2 linked regions of the Piscinibacter gummiphilus genome follow. The protein of the gene in region 1 interacts with the protein of each later gene in a pairwise test. Links are inferred from orthologs where the notes say so. Each region holds a gene or a part of one and is shown on either strand. Other genes may lie near its edges.

What was found.
Region 2: the proteins of cyoB (region 1) and A4W93_RS13570 interact in binary tests that used the Escherichia coli proteins (3 or more experiments, as listed by UniProt). The link is inferred for Piscinibacter gummiphilus from one-to-one orthologs.

The regions. Positions count from the first base shown.
Region 1 is NZ_CP015118.1:3,375,197-3,384,345, forward strand. Bases 4,401-7,284 are described here. They hold cyoB (cytochrome o ubiquinol oxidase subunit I), read left to right. Parts: upstream 4,401-4,784; coding sequence 4,785-6,785; downstream 6,786-7,284. Other genes in these bases: cyoA (ubiquinol oxidase subunit II), read left to right, coding at 4,401-4,742; cyoC (cytochrome o ubiquinol oxidase subunit III), read left to right, coding at 6,778-7,284. In the rest of the region: A4W93_RS15100 (TonB-dependent receptor), read left to right, coding at 1-2,073; A4W93_RS15105 (MFS transporter), read right to left, coding at 2,177-3,502; more of cyoA, read left to right, coding at 3,681-4,400; more of cyoC, read left to right, coding at 7,285-7,410; cyoD (cytochrome o ubiquinol oxidase subunit IV), read left to right, coding at 7,407-7,790; A4W93_RS15130 (SURF1 family protein), read left to right, coding at 7,787-8,539; A4W93_RS15135 (ATP-binding protein), read left to right, coding at 8,539-9,149. UniProt on the Escherichia coli protein: Cytochrome bo(3) ubiquinol oxidase is the terminal enzyme in the aerobic respiratory chain of E.coli that predominates when cells are grown at high aeration.
Region 2 is NZ_CP015118.1:3,031,466-3,040,730, forward strand. The notes cover bases 2,408-5,407. They hold A4W93_RS13570 (pyridoxal phosphate-dependent aminotransferase), read right to left. Parts: upstream 4,484-5,407; coding sequence 3,332-4,483; downstream 2,408-3,331. Other genes in these bases: A4W93_RS13565 (type IV pilus assembly protein FimV), read left to right, coding at 2,408-3,330; A4W93_RS13575 (CysB family HTH-type transcriptional regulator), read right to left, coding at 4,480-5,407. In the rest of the region: A4W93_RS13555 (Crp/Fnr family transcriptional regulator), read right to left, coding at 1-521; A4W93_RS13560 (enoyl-CoA hydratase-related protein), read right to left, coding at 627-1,280; more of A4W93_RS13565, read left to right, coding at 1,420-2,407; more of A4W93_RS13575, read right to left, coding at 5,408-5,424; A4W93_RS13580 (sirohydrochlorin chelatase), read right to left, coding at 5,471-5,845; LPS export ABC transporter permease LptG, read right to left, coding at 5,842-6,966; LPS export ABC transporter permease LptF, read right to left, coding at 6,963-8,069; A4W93_RS13595 (leucyl aminopeptidase), read left to right, coding at 8,096-9,265. UniProt on the Escherichia coli protein: Shows aminotransferase activity with methionine and histidine as substrates, and to a lesser extent also with phenylalanine.

The sequences.
Region 1 (9,149 bases):
TGGGCGCTCGGCGCGCCCGCCGCCGCACTCGCCCAGGCCGAGGTGCCGCCCGACCCCGTCCGCCTGCCCCCCGTGGTCGTCACCGCCACACGCACCGATGCCGCCGGCTTCGACGTGCCGGCCTCGATCGACCGTGTCGACGGCACCGACGTGCGCGCCGGCCGGGCCCGCATCAACATCTCCGAGAGCCTCGGCGCCGTGCCGGGCCTGCAGGCACGCGACCGCCAGAACTACGCGCAGGACGTGCAGCTCTCGATGCGCGGCTTCGGCGCGCGCTCCACGTTCGGCATCCGCGGCGTGCGCCTGTACGTCGACGAGATCCCCGCCACGCTGCCCGATGGCCAGGGCCAGATCACCCATGCGGAGCTGGGCACCGTGGGCCGCATCGAGGTGCTGCGCGGGCCCTTCTCGGCGCTGTACGGCAACTCCGCCGGCGGGGTCGTGCAGGTGTTCACCGAAGACCCCGAAGGCCCGCCCCGCCTCGAGTTCGGCGCCTCGGGCGGCAGCGACGACACGTACCGCCTCGGCACGAACGCCATCGGGGTCGTCGACGGCCTCGGCTACGTCGTGGGCGCCAGCCGCTTCGTGACCGGCGGCTACCGCGACCACAGCGAGGCCGACCGGCGCCTCGGCAACGCGAAGCTGACGCTGAAGCCCGACGAGCAGTCGCGCCTCACCTTCGTGGCCAACAGCGTGGCGCTGCCGCTCGCGCAGGATCCGCTGGGCCTGACCCGCGCGCAGTTCGAGGCCAACCCGCGCGGGGTTGCGCCGCAGGCGCTGGCCTTCGACACGCGCAAGACGGTCGAGCAGACGCAGGGCGGCGTCGTGTACGAGCGGCGCGTCGCACCGGAGCACATGGTCCGCCTGCTCGCCTACACCGGCCACCGCGGCACCGAGCAGTACCAGGCGATCCCGGTCGCCCCGCAGGCCAACCCGCTGCACCCCGGCGGCGTGATCTCGCTCAGCCGCGACTACAGCGGCACCGACGTGCGCTGGACCTGGAAGACCCGCCTCGCCGACCAGCCGTTCGACCTGGTGGCCGGCCTCGCGTACGACACGCTGTCGGAGCACCGCCAGGGCTTCCAGAACTTCGTGGGCACGACCCTCGGCGTCAAAGGCTCGCTGCGACGCGACGAGGAGAACCATGCCTCGAACACCGACCCCTACGTGCAGGCCTCGTGGCAGCTCGGGCCGCAGTGGACGCTGAACGCTGGCGTGCGGCACAGCCGCGTGCGCATCCGCTCGGCCGACCAGTACGTGGTGGGCTCGAACCCGGACGACAGCGGCAGCACCGACTACGAGGCCACACTGCCGGTCGTGGGCGTGCTGTACGCCGTGGACGACCGCGTGCACCTGTACGCCACCGCCGGCCGCGGCTTCGAGACCCCCACGCTCAACGAACTGTCGTACCGCCCCGACGGCCAGACCGGCCTGAACCTCGCGCTGAAGCCCGCCACGAGCAACAGCCTCGAGGCCGGCGTGAAGGTGCAGACGGGCGACTGGGGCGACCTCAACGCCGCGGTGTTCCAGACGCGCACCGACGACGAGATCGCGACGCGGTCCAACGTGGGCGGCCGCTCGACGTTCCAGAACGTGGGCCGCACGCGGCGCACGGGCGTGGAACTGGGCTGGTCCGGCGAATGGCAGCGGCACCTGCGCGCCCAGGCCGCGGCCACCTGGCTCGACGCGACCTACCGCGACAGCTTCACCACCACCGTGAACGTGCCCGCGGGCAACCGCATCCCCGGCATCGCCCGGGGCTCGCTGTACGCGGGCGTGGCCTGGCTGCCTCCCACCGGGTGGCGCGGTGGCGTGGAAGCGCGTTACCTGAGCAGCGTGATGGTGGACGACGCGAACACGGACGCGGCCCCGTCGTACGCGATCGCGTCGGCACACGTGGGCTACGTGCTCGCGGTGGGCGCCTGGGAGCTGGGTGGAACCGTGCGCGCCGACAACCTGTTCGACAAGCGCTACATCGGCTCGGTGATCGTCAACGAGGGCAACGGGCGGTTCTTCGAACCGGCGCCGGGAAGGACGTGGCTGGCGAGCGTGACGGCGAGCGTGAAGTTCTGAAGCCGCCGAAGCGGTCATCCCGGCGAACGCCGGGATCCACCGCAGTCGAAGCGCCAGGCGGGCCGGTGGGCCCCGGCGTTCGCCGGGGTGACCCGCAGGGGCATCAGTCCTGGCCGAGCGCCCGGTTGATGCTCAGCGCCGCCAGCGTGCACCCGGCACCCGACAGCAGGTAGACGCTGACGTAGCCGAGGCCGAAGTGGGCCGACAGGCCCAGCGCGACCAGCGGAGCGAACGCCGCGCCGATGAGCCAGGCGAGGTCCGCCGTCAGGGCCGCGCCGGAGTAGCGGTAGCGGCCGATGAAGTTGTCGGTCACCGCGCCCGAGGCCTGGCCGTACGACAGGCCCAGCAGGATGAAGCCGATCAGGATGAAGACGTCCTGGCCGAGCGTGCCGCCGTCGAGCAGCGTGGGGGCGAAGCCGCTGAACACGGCGATCATCACGGCCAGTGCGCCCAGCGTGCTGCGGCGGCCCACGCGGTCGGCGATCTTGCCGGAGGCCACGATGCCGGCGGCGGCCAGGAAGCCGCCCAGGATCTGGATCAGCAGGAACTGCGTGATGGACTGGTGCGTGAACAGCTGGATCCACGACAGCGGGAACACCGTGACGATGTGGAACAGCGCATAGCTCGCGAGCGGGGCGAAGGCGCCGATCACGAGGTTGCGGCCCTGGGTGCGCACGAGGTCCGTGGTGTCGACGGCGTCGAGTTCACGGGCTTCCAGCAGCTGCTCGTACTCGTGGGTGACCACGAGGCGCAGGCGGGCGAACAGGGCCACCACGTTGATGGCGAAGGCCACGAAGAAGGCGTAGCGCCAGCCCCAGGCCAGGAATTCGTTGAGGTTCAGGCTGGCGTACAGGAACGCGAACAGGGCCGTGGCGACGATGAAGCCCACGGGCGCGCCCAGCTGGCCCAGCATGGCGTACCAGCCGCGCTTTTCCTTCGGGGCGTTCATGGCCAGCAGCGACGGCAGGCCGTCCCACGAGCCGCCGAGCGCGAGGCCCTGGCCGATGCGCAGCACCGACAGCAGGATGATGGAGGTGGCGCCGGCCGTGCCGTAGCCCGGCAGGAAGGCGATGCCCACGGTGCACGTGCCCAGCAGGAACAGGGCCATGGTCAGCTTCGTGGCGCGGCCCCACCGCTGCTGCACGGCCATCGAAATGGCCGTACCGATGGGACGGGCGATGAACGCGAAGGAAAACACCACGAAGGCGTACAGTGTGCCCTCCAGCGGCGACGCGAACGGGAAGAACAGCGCCGGGAACACCAGGCACGACGCGATCCCGTACACGAAGAAGTCGAAGTACTCGGAGGCCCGACCGATGACGACACCCACAGCGATCTCGCCAGGGGCCACCGAATGGTCAGCCGTGATGACCCGCGCGTCCCGTTCGAGGGTGCCGGAGTTGGGTTCGGAGTGTGTGATGCTGGACATCGTGCGGGATTCGGACTCAAGGGTCTTGCAAGGTTGCGCAGAATCGCACCGGAATGGAATTTGCGCCATAGGACAAAACGTCCAATCGCAATTCCGGACCTCCGGAATTACATTGTGCGCCTACCTTGCACGCCGTGTCGCCTCCCTGTGGGGCACGCGCCTTTTCCTCGCTCCAGGCATGCCAAACCTCACGTCCTTCCGCGCGCCCCTCCGCGGGTTCGCCGCCCTTGCGCTCGCTGCCCTGCTGTCCGGCTGCAACATGGTGGTGCTGAACCCGTCCGGCGACATCGCGGCCCAGCAGGGCCGGCTGGTCGTGATCTCCACGCTGCTGATGCTGCTGATCATCGTCCCGGTGATCGCGCTGACCTTGTTCTTCGCGTGGAAATACCGTGAATCCAACAAGGAGGCCGTCTACAAGCCCGACTGGGACCACTCCACCCAGCTGGAGCTGGTGATCTGGGCGGCCCCGCTGCTGATCATCATCGCCCTGGGCGCCCTGACCTGGATCAGCACCCACACGCTCGACCCGTTCCGCCCGCTGGCCCGCATCGACGCCGAGCGCCCGATGCCCGAGGAAGCCAAGCCGCTGGTCGTCGAGGTGGTCGCCCTCGATTGGAAGTGGCTGTTCATCTACCCCGAGCAAGGCATCGCCACGGTGAACGAGCTGGCCGCCCCGGTGGACGTGCCCATCCAGTTCCGCATCACCGCGTCGAGCGTGATGAACGCCTTCTACGTTCCCGCGCTGGCCGGCATGATCTACGCGATGCCCAGCATGGAGACCAAGCTCCACGCCGTGATCAACGAAGAGGGTGTCTACGACGGCATCTCGGCGAACTACAGCGGCGCCGGCTTCTCCGGCATGCGCTTCAAGTTCCACGGCATGAACGTGGCCGATTTCGAAGCCTGGGTCAAGAAGAACCAGGCCGAAGGCCAGAAGCTCGACCGCGAGACCTACGTCAAGCTCGAGCGCCCGAGCGAACGCGAGCCCGTGCGCCGCTACGCCTCGGTCGACCCCGCGCTGTACGACGCCATCGTGAACCGCTGCGTCGAACCCGGCCGCATGTGCATGAAGCACATGATGGCGATCGACGCCGCGGGTGGCGCCGGTCGCGCCGGGCTCTCGTCGTACGCACTGACCACCGTGCCGAAGGGTGAGTCCGGCCTGCCCGCCACCACCCTGGCCACCGACATCTGCACGCCGGCGAACCCGGTCGGCACGCCGGTCGCCATCGCCCAGTAAGAAGCCTTTCGTTCCCCTGCCTTTAGGTATCCGAGACACACGATGCCCGACAACCTGACCCAGCTCATCTTCGGTCGCCTCTCGTGGGAGGCGATTCCGCTGCATGAGCCCATCCTGATCGCCACCTTCGCCGGTGTCGTGCTCGGCGGCATCGGCCTGCTCGGGCTGATCACCTACTTCAAGCTGTGGGGCACGCTGTGGCGCGACTGGTTCACCAGCATCGACCACAAGAAGATCGGCATCATGTACATGGTGCTCGGCATCGTGATGCTGCTGCGCGGCTTCGCCGACGCGCTGATGATGCGCCTGCAGCAGGCCATCGCCTTCGGTGATGCCGTGGGCTACCTCCCGCCCCACCACTACGACCAGGTCTTCACCGCCCACGGCGTGATCATGATCTTCTTCGTGGCGATGCCGCTGGTCACGGGCCTGATGAACTACATCGTGCCGCTGCAGATCGGCGCGCGCGACGTGGCCTTCCCGTTCCTGAACAACTTCAGCTTCTGGATGACCACCTGCGGCGCCGTCCTCGTGATGATGTCGCTGTTCGTCGGCGAATTCGCGAAGACCGGCTGGCTGGCGTACCCGCCGCTCTCGGGCATCGACTACAGCCCCGACGTGGGGGTCGACTACTACATCTGGTCATTGCAGATCGCGGGCGTAGGCACATTGCTATCGGGCGTGAACCTGCTCGTCACGATCGTGAAGATGCGCGCCCCCGGCATGACGCTGATGAAGATGCCCGTCTTCACGTGGACCTCGCTGTGCACCAACGTGCTGATCGTCGCCGCCTTCCCGGTGCTGACCGCCGTGCTGGCCCTGCTGTCGCTGGACCGCTACGTCGGCACGAACTTCTTCACGAACGAACTGGGCGGCAATCCCATGATGTACGTGAACCTGATCTGGATCTGGGGCCACCCCGAGGTCTACATCCTGGTGCTGCCGGTGTTCGGCATCTTCTCGGAAGTGGTGTCCACGTTCTCGCGCAAGCGCCTGTTCGGCTACGCGTCGATGGTGTACGCCACGGTCGTGATCACCATCCTCTCGTACCTCGTGTGGCTGCACCACTTCTTCACGATGGGCTCGGGTGCCAGCGTGAACTCGTTCTTCGGCATCACCACGATGATCATCTCGATCCCCACGGGGGCCAAGATATTCAACTGGCTGTTCACGATGTACCACGGCCGCATCAAGTTCGAGGTACCCATGCTGTGGACCGTCGGCTTCATGGTCACGTTCGTGATCGGCGGCATGACGGGCGTGCTGCTGGCGGTGCCGCCGGCCGACTTCGTGCTGCACAACAGCCTCTTCCTGATCGCCCACTTCCACAACGTGATCATCGGCGGCGTGGTGTTCGGCCTGTTCGCCGGCATCAACTACTGGTTCCCGAAGGCCTTCGGCTTCAAGCTCGACGCGTTCTGGGGCAAGTGCTCGTTCTGGTTCTGGCTGGTCGGCTTCTGGGTCGCCTTCACGCCGCTGTACGTGCTGGGCCTGATGGGGGTCACGCGCCGCGTGAGCCACTTCGAGGACCCGTCCCTGCAGATCTGGTTCGTGATCGCCGCCTTCGGCGCCTTCCTGATCCTGCTGGGCATCGCCTCGTTCATCATCCAGCTGTACGTGAGCTTCCGGAACCGCGAAGCGCTGCGCGACGTCACGGGCGACCCGTGGGACGGCCGCACGCTCGAATGGTCCACCGCCTCGCCGCCGCCGGCCTACAACTTCGCGTTCACGCCTCGCATCCATGACAACGATGCCTGGTCCGACATGAAGAAGCGCGGCTACGAGCGTCCGCTCAAGGGCTTCATCGACATCCACATGCCCAAGAACACGGCTGCCGGCCTCGTGCTGTCCGCCCTCAGCGGCGTGTTCGGCTTCGCGATGATCTGGCACATGTGGCTGCTGGCCGGCGTGGCGTTCGCCGCCATCGTGGTCGCCGCGATCGTGCACACGTTCAACTACAAGCGCGACTACCACATCCACGCCGACGAAGTCATCCGCACGGAAGACGCCCGCACCCGCCAGCTCGCTGCCGCCCATGTCTGACATCACCGCCACCCACCCGGGCGCGCCTGGCGCCCCGGTCCAGTTCTACGAGACCACGGAGCACCATCCGGAGAACGGCACCCTGCTGGGGTTCTGGATCTACCTGATGAGCGACTGCCTCATCTTCGCGTGCCTGTTCGCGGTGTACGGCGTGCTGGGCCGCAACTACGCGGCCGGCCCCTCGGGCGCCGACCTGTTCGACCTGAACCTCGTCGCACTCAACACCGCGATGCTGCTGCTGTCGTCCATCACGTACGGCTTCGCGATGATCGAGATGAACCGCAACCGCACGAAGGCCGTGCTGGTGTGGCTCGCCATCACCGGCCTCTTCGGCCTGGCGTTCCTCGGCATCGAGATGTACGAGTTCGCGCACCTGATCCACGAAGGCGCCACGCCGCAGCGCAGCGCGTTCCTGTCGTCGTTCTTCGCCCTCGTGGGCACCCACGGCCTGCACGTCACGTTCGGTGCCATCTGGCTCGTCGTGCTGATGGTCCAGGTGGGCAAGCACGGCCTGATCCGCGAGAACAAGCGCCGCCTGCTGTGCCTGTCGATGTTCTGGCACTTCCTCGATGTCGTGTGGATCGGCGTCTTCACCTTTGTGTACCTGATGGGAGTCCTGCCATGAGCCAACACCACGGCGACCACCACGATGGCCTCCACCCGGACGAGGTGGGCCACGGCACGCTGCCCGACTACGTCAAGGGCTTCGTCCTCTCCGTCATCCTGACCGCCATCCCCTTCTGGCTCGTGATGGGCAAGGTGATCGCGAGCCCGGCCACCACGGCCCTCGTGATCCTCGGCTTCGCGGCCGTGCAGATCGTCGTGCACATGGTGTACTTCCTGCACATGAACGCGAAGTCCGAAGGCGGCTGGAACATGCTGGCCCTGATCTTCACGATCGTGCTGGTGGTCATCACGCTGGCCGGTTCGCTGTGGGTCATGTTCCACATGAACCACAACATGATGCCGCACATGACGCCGCACGAGATGCGCGTCGCGCCTTGACGGACCTCCCGCAGCCACAGCGTTCCAGCCGGGCGCTGGCGAGCACCGTGCTCGCCGGCGCCCTGTTGTTTCTGCTGTTCATCGCGCTCGGCACCTGGCAGGTCCAGCGCCGCGCGTGGAAGCTGGATCTGATCCAGCAGGTCGAGACCCGCGTGCACGCGCCGCCGGTGGCCGCACCCGGACGCGCCGACTGGCCGAACGTCACGGCCGCCCGCGATGCCTACCGCCACGTCACCGTGCGCGGCACCTTCGACCACGGCCGCGAGACCCTGGTGCAGGCCGCCACCGTGATGGGCGCGGGCCACTGGGTGCTCACGCCGCTGCGCACCGCCGACGGCACCACGGTGCTCGTCAACCGCGGCTACGTACCGCCCGAGAAGCGCGACCGAGCCACCCGCCAGGCGGACGACCCGCAGGGTGAGGTGGACGTCGCCGGCCTGCTGCGCATCACCGAACCGGGCGGCGGCTTCCTCCGCAAGAACGACCCGGCGGGCGACCGCTGGTTCTCGCGCGACGTGGCCGGCATCGCCGCGGCCCGCGGGATCACTGAGGCCGCACCGTACTTCATCGACCAGGACGCGCCGCCGGGCGCCCGCTCGGCCGACCGCTGGCCCGTGGGCGGCCTCACGGTGGTGTCGTTCCCGAACAGCCACCTCGTCTACGCGATCACCTGGTACGGCCTCGCGCTGATGGTGGCCGCGGGCACCGTGTTTTTCGTGCGGACCGCGCGTCGTCGTACGATGCGCTGATGCCCTCCTTCTTCCAGATCCGCCCTGCCCTGGGGGTCGACCCGTCCGGCCTGAAGAACATGCTGCAGCTGGTGCAGCTGCGGTGGTTCGCCGTGGCCGGCCAGCTGGCCACGATCTTCACGGTGCACTTCGGCTTCGGCATCCACCTGCCGCTGGACCGGATGCTGCACGCGGTGCTGTTCCTCGTCGTGTTCAACATCCTGTGCCTGCTGCACTGGCGAGACGGGCGCCCGGTCTCGGACAAGGAGCTGTTCATCGCGTTGCTGTTCGACGTGGCCACGCTCACGCTGCTGCTGTTCCTGAGCGGCGGCGCCCGGAACCCGTTCATCTTCCTGTACCTGCTGCAGGTGATCCTCGGTGCCGTGCTGCTGAACCCGCGGTACTCGTGGAGCCTGGTCGGCGTGACCGGCGCCTGCTTCACGCTGCTCACGCAGTTCAACCACCCGCTGGAGGTGCCGCTGGAACAGGGCCCGGGCCTCGGCGATCCGTACACGCAGGGCGTGCTGATCTGCTTCGGCCTGATCGCCTCGCTGCTGGTGGTGTGCATCTCCCGCATCCAGGACAACCTGCGCGCCCGCGAAGCCCGCCTCGCCTCGCTGCGCCAGCGGGC
Region 2 (9,265 bases), 350 kb from region 1 along the record:
TCGTGGATCCCGTAGCTGCGCGCGAGCAGCAGCAGCTGCTTGGCCAGACGCGCGGCCAGCGGCATCGTGTTCAGGTCCTGGACCAGGTCGTACATCAGGCGCAGGCGGCGGCAGTTCAGGCGCAGCAGCGCGTCGTACAGCTCGGGGTGGTGGGCCAGCAGGTCCTTGAAGTCGGCCTTGCGCACGGCCAGCAGCGTGGTCTCGCCGTGGGCGTTGGAGTCGTGCGTGCGGGGCATGCCGTCGAAGAGGGCCATGTCGCCGAACCACACGCCGGGCTCGACGTAGGTCAGCGTGACCTGCTTGCCCGACAGCGACACCGAACTCACGCGCACCGCGCCCTTCGCGACGCCGCACCACCACTCGGCCGGTTCACCCCGGGACGACAGCAGCGCGCCATCGGCGAGGCGGCGCACGATCGAGCGCGACAGGATGGCGTCGCGCAGCGGTTGGGACAGCTTGGCGAACCATCCGCCGGATTCGATGTGGTGACGCTCGTCGGCGGTGAGGGCTGGAGTGTGCATGGGGAGGTCTCGTGTACGGCGGATCGCACGGGTGCGCGGGGCGGATCCCGTCGCCCGGACGGCTATTGTTGCCCACTCCGCGCGGGGCTGCACTGTCTGGCAGAACTAGGCGATGTTCCCGGACCACGGGTTGACGAGCTCCTTCGCGCCGGACACGGCGTCGGGGTCGGTGTCCGCGAGCCGGGCGGCCAGGCCCAGCGCCTGCTCGAAGGCGTCGCCATGGCCGCTCACCCGCGTGACGAGGCCGAGCGCGAGCAGCTGCTCGACGGGCACCGGTTCGCCCAGCCACAGCCACTGCAGCACCCGCGCGCGGGGCAGGTGCTTCATCAGCTGCGCGGTGGCGCCGGCGTCGGGAGACTGGCCGGCGCGCGGGTTCGACAGCAGCAGGCGGGCGTCGGCCGCGGCCACGACCAGATCGCAGGCGAGGGCCAGCGCGAGGCCGCCCGCGATGGCGTCGCCCTCGACCGCGGCGATGACCGGCTTCGGGTTCACGCGCAGCGCCTCGACGAAGGCCTGGAAGTGCTGGAGGGAGGGCGCGGGCTCATCCGGGTCCAGCTGGGACCGTTCGATGCCGGCGCAGAAGTGGCTGCCGTCGCCGCGCAGCACGATGGCGCGCACGGCGGGGTCGGATTCGGCGACGTTGAGGGCCTCGATGCCCGCGGCGAACACCTGCTCGGACAGGCTGTTGCGCGATGCCGGATCGCTGAGGGTGAGCACGAGGGTGGCGTCGCGGCGTTCGGTGTGCAGTTCTGAGGTCATGGCCGGCCCATGGGGCTGCAGACAGGGGTGGCGGGATTGTGTCATGCGGCACGGCAACATCGGCGCCGACGCCCGGGCCATGCGCAGTCTCGAGCCTGGTTCGTGCTAGAGTCAAAAAGTCGTTTCACTTCGCGCCCGAATGCAGAGACCCCCGATCCTGTCGCCCCTCGTTCTTGCGCTCTCGCTGCACGCGGGCCAGGCGATGGCGCTGGGGTTCGGGAAGGTCTCCGGCACCACCGCACTCGGCCACCCGCTGAACTTCGCGGTGGGCCTGCGCCTCGAGGGTGACGAGACCCTCGACGCCGGTTGTGTCACCGCCGAAGTGATGGTGGGCGACCGCCCGCTGCCGGCCGACGTGGTTCGCGCCCGGGTCGTGCGCTCGGGGCAGGGCGGTGAACGCCGCATCCGCGTCACCACCACGCTCCCCATCGAGGAACCCATCGTGTCGGTCACGGTGCGCGCGGGCTGTCCCGAGCGCCTGAGCCGGGCCTTCGTCGTGTTCGCCGACCCGCCGCACACGGTGCCGCGCCTGGTCGACAACGAGACCGACATCGCGGACGGTTCGGAAGTCCGCGGCCAGTCCCCATTCGCCGCCGCAGCTTCGCCGGTGCCACGTCCGGCACGGCCCGCGACCTCCGGCGCGTCCGAACCGCGCCGGGGCAGCGCGGCGTCCGTTCAGGCGTCGGCCCCGGCCCGCCGCGCCCGAGGCGCGGCCGCGAACAAGTCGTCGCGCCCGGTGTTGCAGCTCGACCCGGCCGAAGACTCGCCGTACACCGAACCCACCTTGCGAATGACCACGACGCTCGGCTCCCTGCCGGCGGCGTCCGGGGTGGGCGGGGCGCCGCTTCCCGACCCCGACGACATCCGCCGCCAGCAGGACCAGGCGAGGCTGCAGGCCCTCGAGGCCTCGGTGCGCCAGCTGCGCGAGGACGGCATCGCCCGCGAGCGGGCGCTGACGGCGCTGCAGCAGCAGGCCCGCGAGATGGCGGCCGAGCGGTACGCCAACCCGCTCGTCTACACGCTGGCCGGGCTGTGCGCCTTGCTGGGGCTCGGGCTCGTCGCGGCCCTGTGGCTGCGCCGGCGCGACCGGGCCGAGGCGGCCTGGTGGGCGGCCGCCGGGCACGAGGTGGTCGCCGAGGCCCGTTCGGTGCTCGGGTCGGACACCGGCAACGAACCGCCGCCCACGACGCGGCCTGCCGCCATTCCCGTCGCCGCCGCGGAGCCGGCCCCGCGCCCGCCCGCGGCGCCCGCCGAGCGGCCCGCACCCGTGCCCGCACCGGAACCGGATTCCACGGAGGTCTACGCCGTGCGGCGGGACGTGGCCGGTGAACCCGCCGTGGCCGAACCGCGGCGCCCCATGTCGGCCGAGGAACTGATCGACCTCGAGCAGCAGGTCGAGTTCTTCGTGGTGCTGGGCCAGGACGACGCGGCCATCGACCTGCTGATGGGCCATGTGCGCAGCACGAGCGGCGTGAGCCCGCTGCCGTACCTCAAGCTGCTCGAGATCTACCGCCGCCGCGAGGAACGCGAGCCGTACGAACGCATCCGCGAGCGTTTCAACCGCCGCTTCAACGCCTACGCGCCCGAGTGGGGCGTCGACCCCGAGACCGGGTACGACCTCGAAGGCTACCCCGAGGTGCTGGGCCGCCTGCAGGGCATCTGGCAGATGCCCTCGATGGCGATGGAGCTGCTCGACACGCAACTGTTCCGCCGCGACGCCGGCCCCACGTTCGACGTGCCCGCCTACCGTGAGCTGCTGTTCCTCTACGGCATCGCACGCGACCTCGCCGAACGCGACCTGCCGTCGTCCGGCGTCGACCTGCTGCTGCCCATCGGCGAGGACGAACACCCCACCGGGGCCGGCCCCATCGTGGCGCTGTCACCGGAGGCCATCGCCGAACCCGTGTCCGAGAGCGAGCATTTCCAGCTCGACCTCGACGTGTCGACGGACCAGCCCCCGAGCCTCACCGTGGAGCTGCCGCCCGAGTCCGAGCGCGGCCAGCCCCTCGACTTCCACCTCGACGACCCGGTGCCGCCGCGGCGGCGCTGAGTCAGAGCCTGGCCAGCCGCTCCAGCGCGGAGGCGAGCGTCTCGTCGCGCTTGGCGAAGCAGAACCGCGCGAGGCGCTGGTCGCGCCCGTCGGCATAGAACGCCGACAGCGGGATCGCCGCCACGCCCACCTCGGTGGTGAGCCGGCGGCAGAAGGCTTCTTCCGACTGGTCGCTCACGGCCGAGTAGTCCACCACCTGGAAATACGTGCCCTGGCTCGGCAGCAGCGTGAGCCGCGTGCGGGCCAGGCCGTCGCGGAACAGGTCGCGCTTGCGCTGGTAGAACGCGGGCAGGTCGAGGTAGGGTGCGGGGTTCGCCAGGTACCGCGCGAGGCCGTACTGCACCGGCGTGTTGACCGTGAACACGTTGAACTGGTGCACCTTGCGGAACTCGGCGGTCAGCGCGGCCGGCGCGGCCACGTAGCCCACCTTCCAGCCCGTCACGTGGAAGGTCTTGCCGAAGCTCGACACCACGACGCTGCGCTCGGCCAGCGCCGGGTGGCGCGACACGCTCTCGTGCTGTCCGCCGTCGAACACCATGTGCTCGTAGACCTCGTCGGCGATGACGAGGATGTCGGTGCCGCGCAGCAGCTCGGCCAGCTGCTGCATGTCCCCGGCCGTCCAGACGCTCGCGCTCGGGTTGTGCGGCGTGTTGACGAGGAGGGCGCGTGTGCGCGGGCCGATGGCCGCGCGGATCGCGTCGAAGTCGGGGCGGAAGGTGCGGGCCGTCAGTGGCACGTGCACGGCGCGGGCGCCGGCCAGCACGATGTTGGGCTCGTAGCTGTCGTAGCACGGGTCGAGCACGATCACCTCGTCGCCCGGGTGCACGAGCGCGAGGATGGTGGTCAGGATCGCCTGCGTGGCGCCGGCCGTGATGGTGATCTCGGTGCCCGGGTCGTAGCGGTGGCCGTAGAGGCGCTCGATCTTGTCGGCCACGGCCTCGCGCAGCACCGGCACGCCGGCCATCGGCGGGTACTGGTTGTGCCCTTCCCGCATGGCAGCGGCCACGGCGTCCACCAGGGCCGGGTCGCAGTCGAAGTCGGGGAAGCCCTGGCCGAGGTTGACCGCGCCGTGCTGCTGGGCGAGGGCGGACATCACGGTGAAGATGGTGGTGCCGACCTGCGGCAGGCGGCTCTCGATGGCGGGCGTGGTCATGGTGTCGGTGCGGGCGGTTCGCCGCCCATGGCTTGCAGGATGGTGGTGCGGGTGAGGCGTTCGGCGAGCATCTCGGCGAACGCGAACACGAAGTTGCGCAGGTAGGCGCCGCGCTTGAACGCGACGCGGGTGACGTTCTGGCCGAACAGGTGTCCCACCGGCCGCCAGACGAGGTCGCCGCCCGGCGGGTCGTCGCGCACGGCGGTCTCGGCGAGGATCCCGATGCCGAGGCCCAGCCGCACGTACGTCTTGATCACGTCGGCGTCGATGGCCTCCAGCACGATGGTGGGTTTCAGGTGGCCGGCCGTGAAGGCCTGGTCCACGCGCGTGCGCCCGCTGAACGACGGGTGGTACGACACGAGGGGCTGCAGCGCGAGGTCTTCCAGCGTGATGGTCTCGGCCGTGGCGAGCGGATGGCCCGACGGCATCACGATCGCGTGCTGCCATTCGTAGCAGGGCAGGGTGACGAGGCCCTCGAAGTCGTTGATGGCCTCGGTGGCGATGCCGATGTCGGCCACCTCGTCGATGACCATCTGCGCCACCTGCGCGGGCGAGCCCTGGTGCAGGCTGATGTTGACCTTCGGGAACTTGCGGCGCAGCTGCGCGACCGGGCCGGGCAGGAAGTAGCGGGCCTGGCTGTGCGTGGTGGCGATCGACAGCGTGCCGGCGTCCTGCTTCGAGAACTCCTCGCCGATGCGCTTGAGGTTGCCCACCTCGCGCATGATGATCTCGATGGACTTGAGCACCTCCGCCCCGGGCTCGGTGATGCGGCGCAGCCGCTTGCCGTGGCGCGCGAAGATGTCCACGCCGAGTTCGTCCTCGAGCTCGAGGATGGCCTTGGACACGCCGGGCTGCGACGTGAACAGCGCGCGGGCCGTCTCGGTCAGGTTCAGGTTGCGCCGGACGGCTTCTTGGACAAACCGGAACTGGTGCAGGTTCATATTCCAGGGCGGGGTGCGGTGAGGCCCTGATTATTCCACTTGCGATCTAAGGCGTGTGCGGCAAGAAGGCTTCGGCGGCGCGGGCCATGGCGTCGATCACGGGGTCGAGTTCGCCCACGGCGGGCGACAGGGTCCACGTGGCCTGGGGATGGTGGGCACGCAGCTGCTCGACCAGCACGGGCAGGTCCTTGCGCACGTGGCCGCCAGCGCCGAGGAACAGCGGCACCACGGCCACCGCGGTGCAGCCGGCATCGGCCAGCGAACGGCCGGCCGTGGCGATGTCGGGGGCCATGAACTCGAGGAAGGCCAGCTCGACCGGCACGCCGGGGCGTGCCGCGCGCACGCGGTCGGCCACGGCCTGGAAGGGGCGGGCCCAGTTCGGATCCCGCGCCCCGTGCGCGAACAGCAGCAGTCCGGTCATCGGTACCTCACGAGCCAGCTGAAGGCCGCGAACGACATCCCGAGGAAGATGAGGCTGGGCGTGGCCGCGACGATCCACGGCGTCCAGTTCTTCAGCAGGCCGATGTGGGCCGCGACGTTGTTGAGCAGCACGAAGGTGATGCCCAGCATGATGCCGCCGAACACCTTCAGGCTCACGCCGCCGGCCCGCGCGTGCAGGTACGCGAACGGCAGCGCGAGGCCCACCATCACGAGGCACGCGAGCGGGTAGAGCGCCCGTTTCCAGAACCGCAGTTCGTAGCGCTGCGCGGTCTGCTCGTTGTCCGAGAGGTGGTTCATGTAGCGGAACAGCTCGAAGGTGGACATCGAGTTGAAGGGGCGCACCGCCGACGACACCACGTTCGCCGCGAGCGTGGTCTGCAGGTGGAACACCTCGAGCTGCTTGACGTCGACCTTGAGCTGGGCGATGTCCGCCGCCGCGGCGCCGGAGGCGCCGGTCCAGTCGGTCAGCAGCACCTTGTTCAGCGTCCACAAGCCGGAGGCGTCGACCCGTGCCGTGTCGGCGGCGATGCGCTGGACCAGCCGGCCCTCGGTGTCGAAGGCGTAGATGCGCACATACAGCAGCTCGCCGTCGGCCGCGGCCGTGGACACGTTGATGGAGTAGTTGCGTTCACCGTCGGGCGTGTTGAGCTTGTCCTTCATCCACGCGCCCGCGCGGCCGAGGCTCAAGCCGCCCTTGACGCGCGCATGCAGCTCGACGGCGGCCCGTTCGGAGAGGGGCGCGAGGTAGTCGCCCACGACGAACGTGAGCACGCCGAACGCGACGCCGAGCCCCATCAGCAGCGACAGCGCCCGGCCGGGGCCGAGGCCGCCGGTGCGCAGGATGGTGAACTCCGACGACTGGGCGAGGCGCGACAGGGCGTAGATGGTGCCGATCAGCACCGCGATGGGCGCCAGCTCGTAGAGGTGGCCGGGCAGCTCGAGCAGCGAGTACAGCGCGGCGTGCATCGCCGAGTAGTCCTTGCCGACGTCACCCAGTTCGTCGACGAAGTCGATGAAGAAGAACAGCGACAGGAAGGCGATGGCGACGAACACGACGGCGCTCACCACGTCGGCGTACAGCAGGCGGCGGACGGTTCTCATGCGTGGGCCTCCTGCTTCGCGGGGCGCGGCTTGCGCCACTGCACGTGCGTGCCGTTGTCTCGCCACCAGAGCAGGCCGATGGCGAGGAGGAAGGCCGACCCGTGGACCGCTGCCAGCACGCCGCCCATGCCGATGCGGCCCGACGACACCCAGGCCTGCGACAGGTTGATGAGGTTGTAGTACACGACGAAGGCGAGGAGGGCGAAGAGCAGGTTCCAGTTGCTGGCCCGCCGCGGCTGCGTGGCCGACAGGCTCAGCGCGAGCAGCAGCAGGTTGGCCGAGCCGAGCGTCAGGCCCAGGCGCCAGGTGAGTTCGCCGCGCGCCTTCGCGTCGGGGCTCAGCAGCAGGTCGACCGTGGGGCGGGCCTTGTAGGGCAGCACGGCGTCCGACACCTTGACGCGTTCGCCCACCTGGATCTGGTAGCTCTGGAAGCGCGAGACGGTCTTCTCGTTCGTCTTGAAGTCCTGCTCGTTGCGCTGGCCGCTGTCGAGCACGAGCACGTCGGCCTCGTCGGTGTGCTCGATGCGGCCGGTGCGGGCCGTGGTGATCGACTCGTTGTCACCCTTCCTGATCAGGATGAAGACGTTGCGGCCGGTGCCGCCGTCCTGCTGGTCGCGGTCGATGAAGAACACGCGCGAGCCGTCGCGCGAGGACTGGAACTGCCCGGGCGCCACGCGCGAGAGGTCGGAGCGGCGCTCGAAGCGTTCCTTCAGGTCGGCGCTCTGCTGGTTCACCCAGGGCCACACGAACAGCGCCATCAGGCCCACGACGAGCAGCACGGGCCAGCTCACGCGCAGCACCGGGCGCACGAAGCGGCTCAGGCCGACCCCGCTCGCGAACCAGATGGCCATCTCGCTCTCGCGGTACATGCGGCCGAGCGACACCACCACCGCGATGAAGAGCGACAGGCTCAGCATCGTGGGCAGGTTGGCGAGCGACGTGAAACCGAGCAGGAGCGCGACGTCCTGCGGCGACACCTTGCCCACCGCCGCCTGGCCCAGCGTGCGGATGAGGAACATCGTCAGGACGATGGTGAGGATGACGACCAGTGTCGCGCCGAATGTTCGGGCGATGTCTCGGCGCAGTGTGGAATCGAATAACATCGTCGGATTCTTGTTGGGGCTGCATTATGGACGTTCGTCACCAGATTCTTTCGTTGTCCGCCTTGTCGACGCTGTCAGCCGATGCGCTGCTGGTCGTGGTGGCCGGCGACAGCCTGGACCCGCTGCTCGACGCGGCCATCGCCGGCCCGCTCGCCGATGCCATCGCCCAGGGCGACTTCCAGCTGAAGGCGGGCCGCACGCTGTACCTGCACCGCCTGCCGGGTGTCAAGGCGCCCCGGGTCGTGATCTCGGCGTCGGCCGGCGTCACCCCGAAGGCCTTCAAGGCCGCGGTGGCCCAGGGGCTGGCCGCGCTGAAGACCACCGGCGCCCGCCGCGTCGGCATCGCCACGGTCGGCCTCGAGGTCGACGCGAGCCATGCCGAAGCCGCCGTGGGCGCGGCGTTCGATGCCGTCTACGTCTACCGCCACACGAAGCCCAGCGCCCCGCCGGCGCCGGCGTTCGACACGGCGCTGTTCCTCACCGACAAGGGCCACGCGAAGATGGCGCAGCTGGGGCTCGCCCGCGGCCAGGCCATCGCCTCGGGCGTGCAACTCGCCCGCGAGTGGGCGAACCGCCCGGCGAACCACTGCACGCCCACCATGCTCGCCGAACAGGCGAAGAAGCTCGGCAAGAGCCACGACCTGAAGGTCGAGGTGCTCGACCGCAAGGCCATCGAGAAGGAGGGCATGGGCTCGTTCCTCGCCGTTTCCCAGGGCTCGGAAGAGCCGCCCCGGTTCATCGTGCTGCGCTACCAGGGCGCCGCGAAGAACAAGGCGCCGGTGGTGCTCGTCGGCAAGGGCGTCACGTTCGACACCGGCGGCATCTCCATCAAGCCCGCGGCCGAGATGGACGAGATGAAGTTCGACATGGGAGGCGCCGCCAGCGTGCTGGGCACCTTCCGCGCCATCGCCGAGCTGAAGGCGAAGGTGAACCTCGTGGGCCTGATCCCCGCGTGCGAGAACATGCCCGACGGCCGCTCGCTCAAGCCGGGCGACGTGGTCACGAGCCTGTCGGGCCAGACCATCGAGGTGCTCAACACCGACGCCGAAGGGCGCCTGCTGCTGTGCGACGCGCTGACCTACGCCGAGCGCTTCAAGCCGGCGGCCGTGGTCGACATCGCCACGCTGACCGGGGCCTGCGTGATCGCCCTCGGCCACCACCGCAGCGGCCTGTTCACGGCCGACGAGACGCTCGCC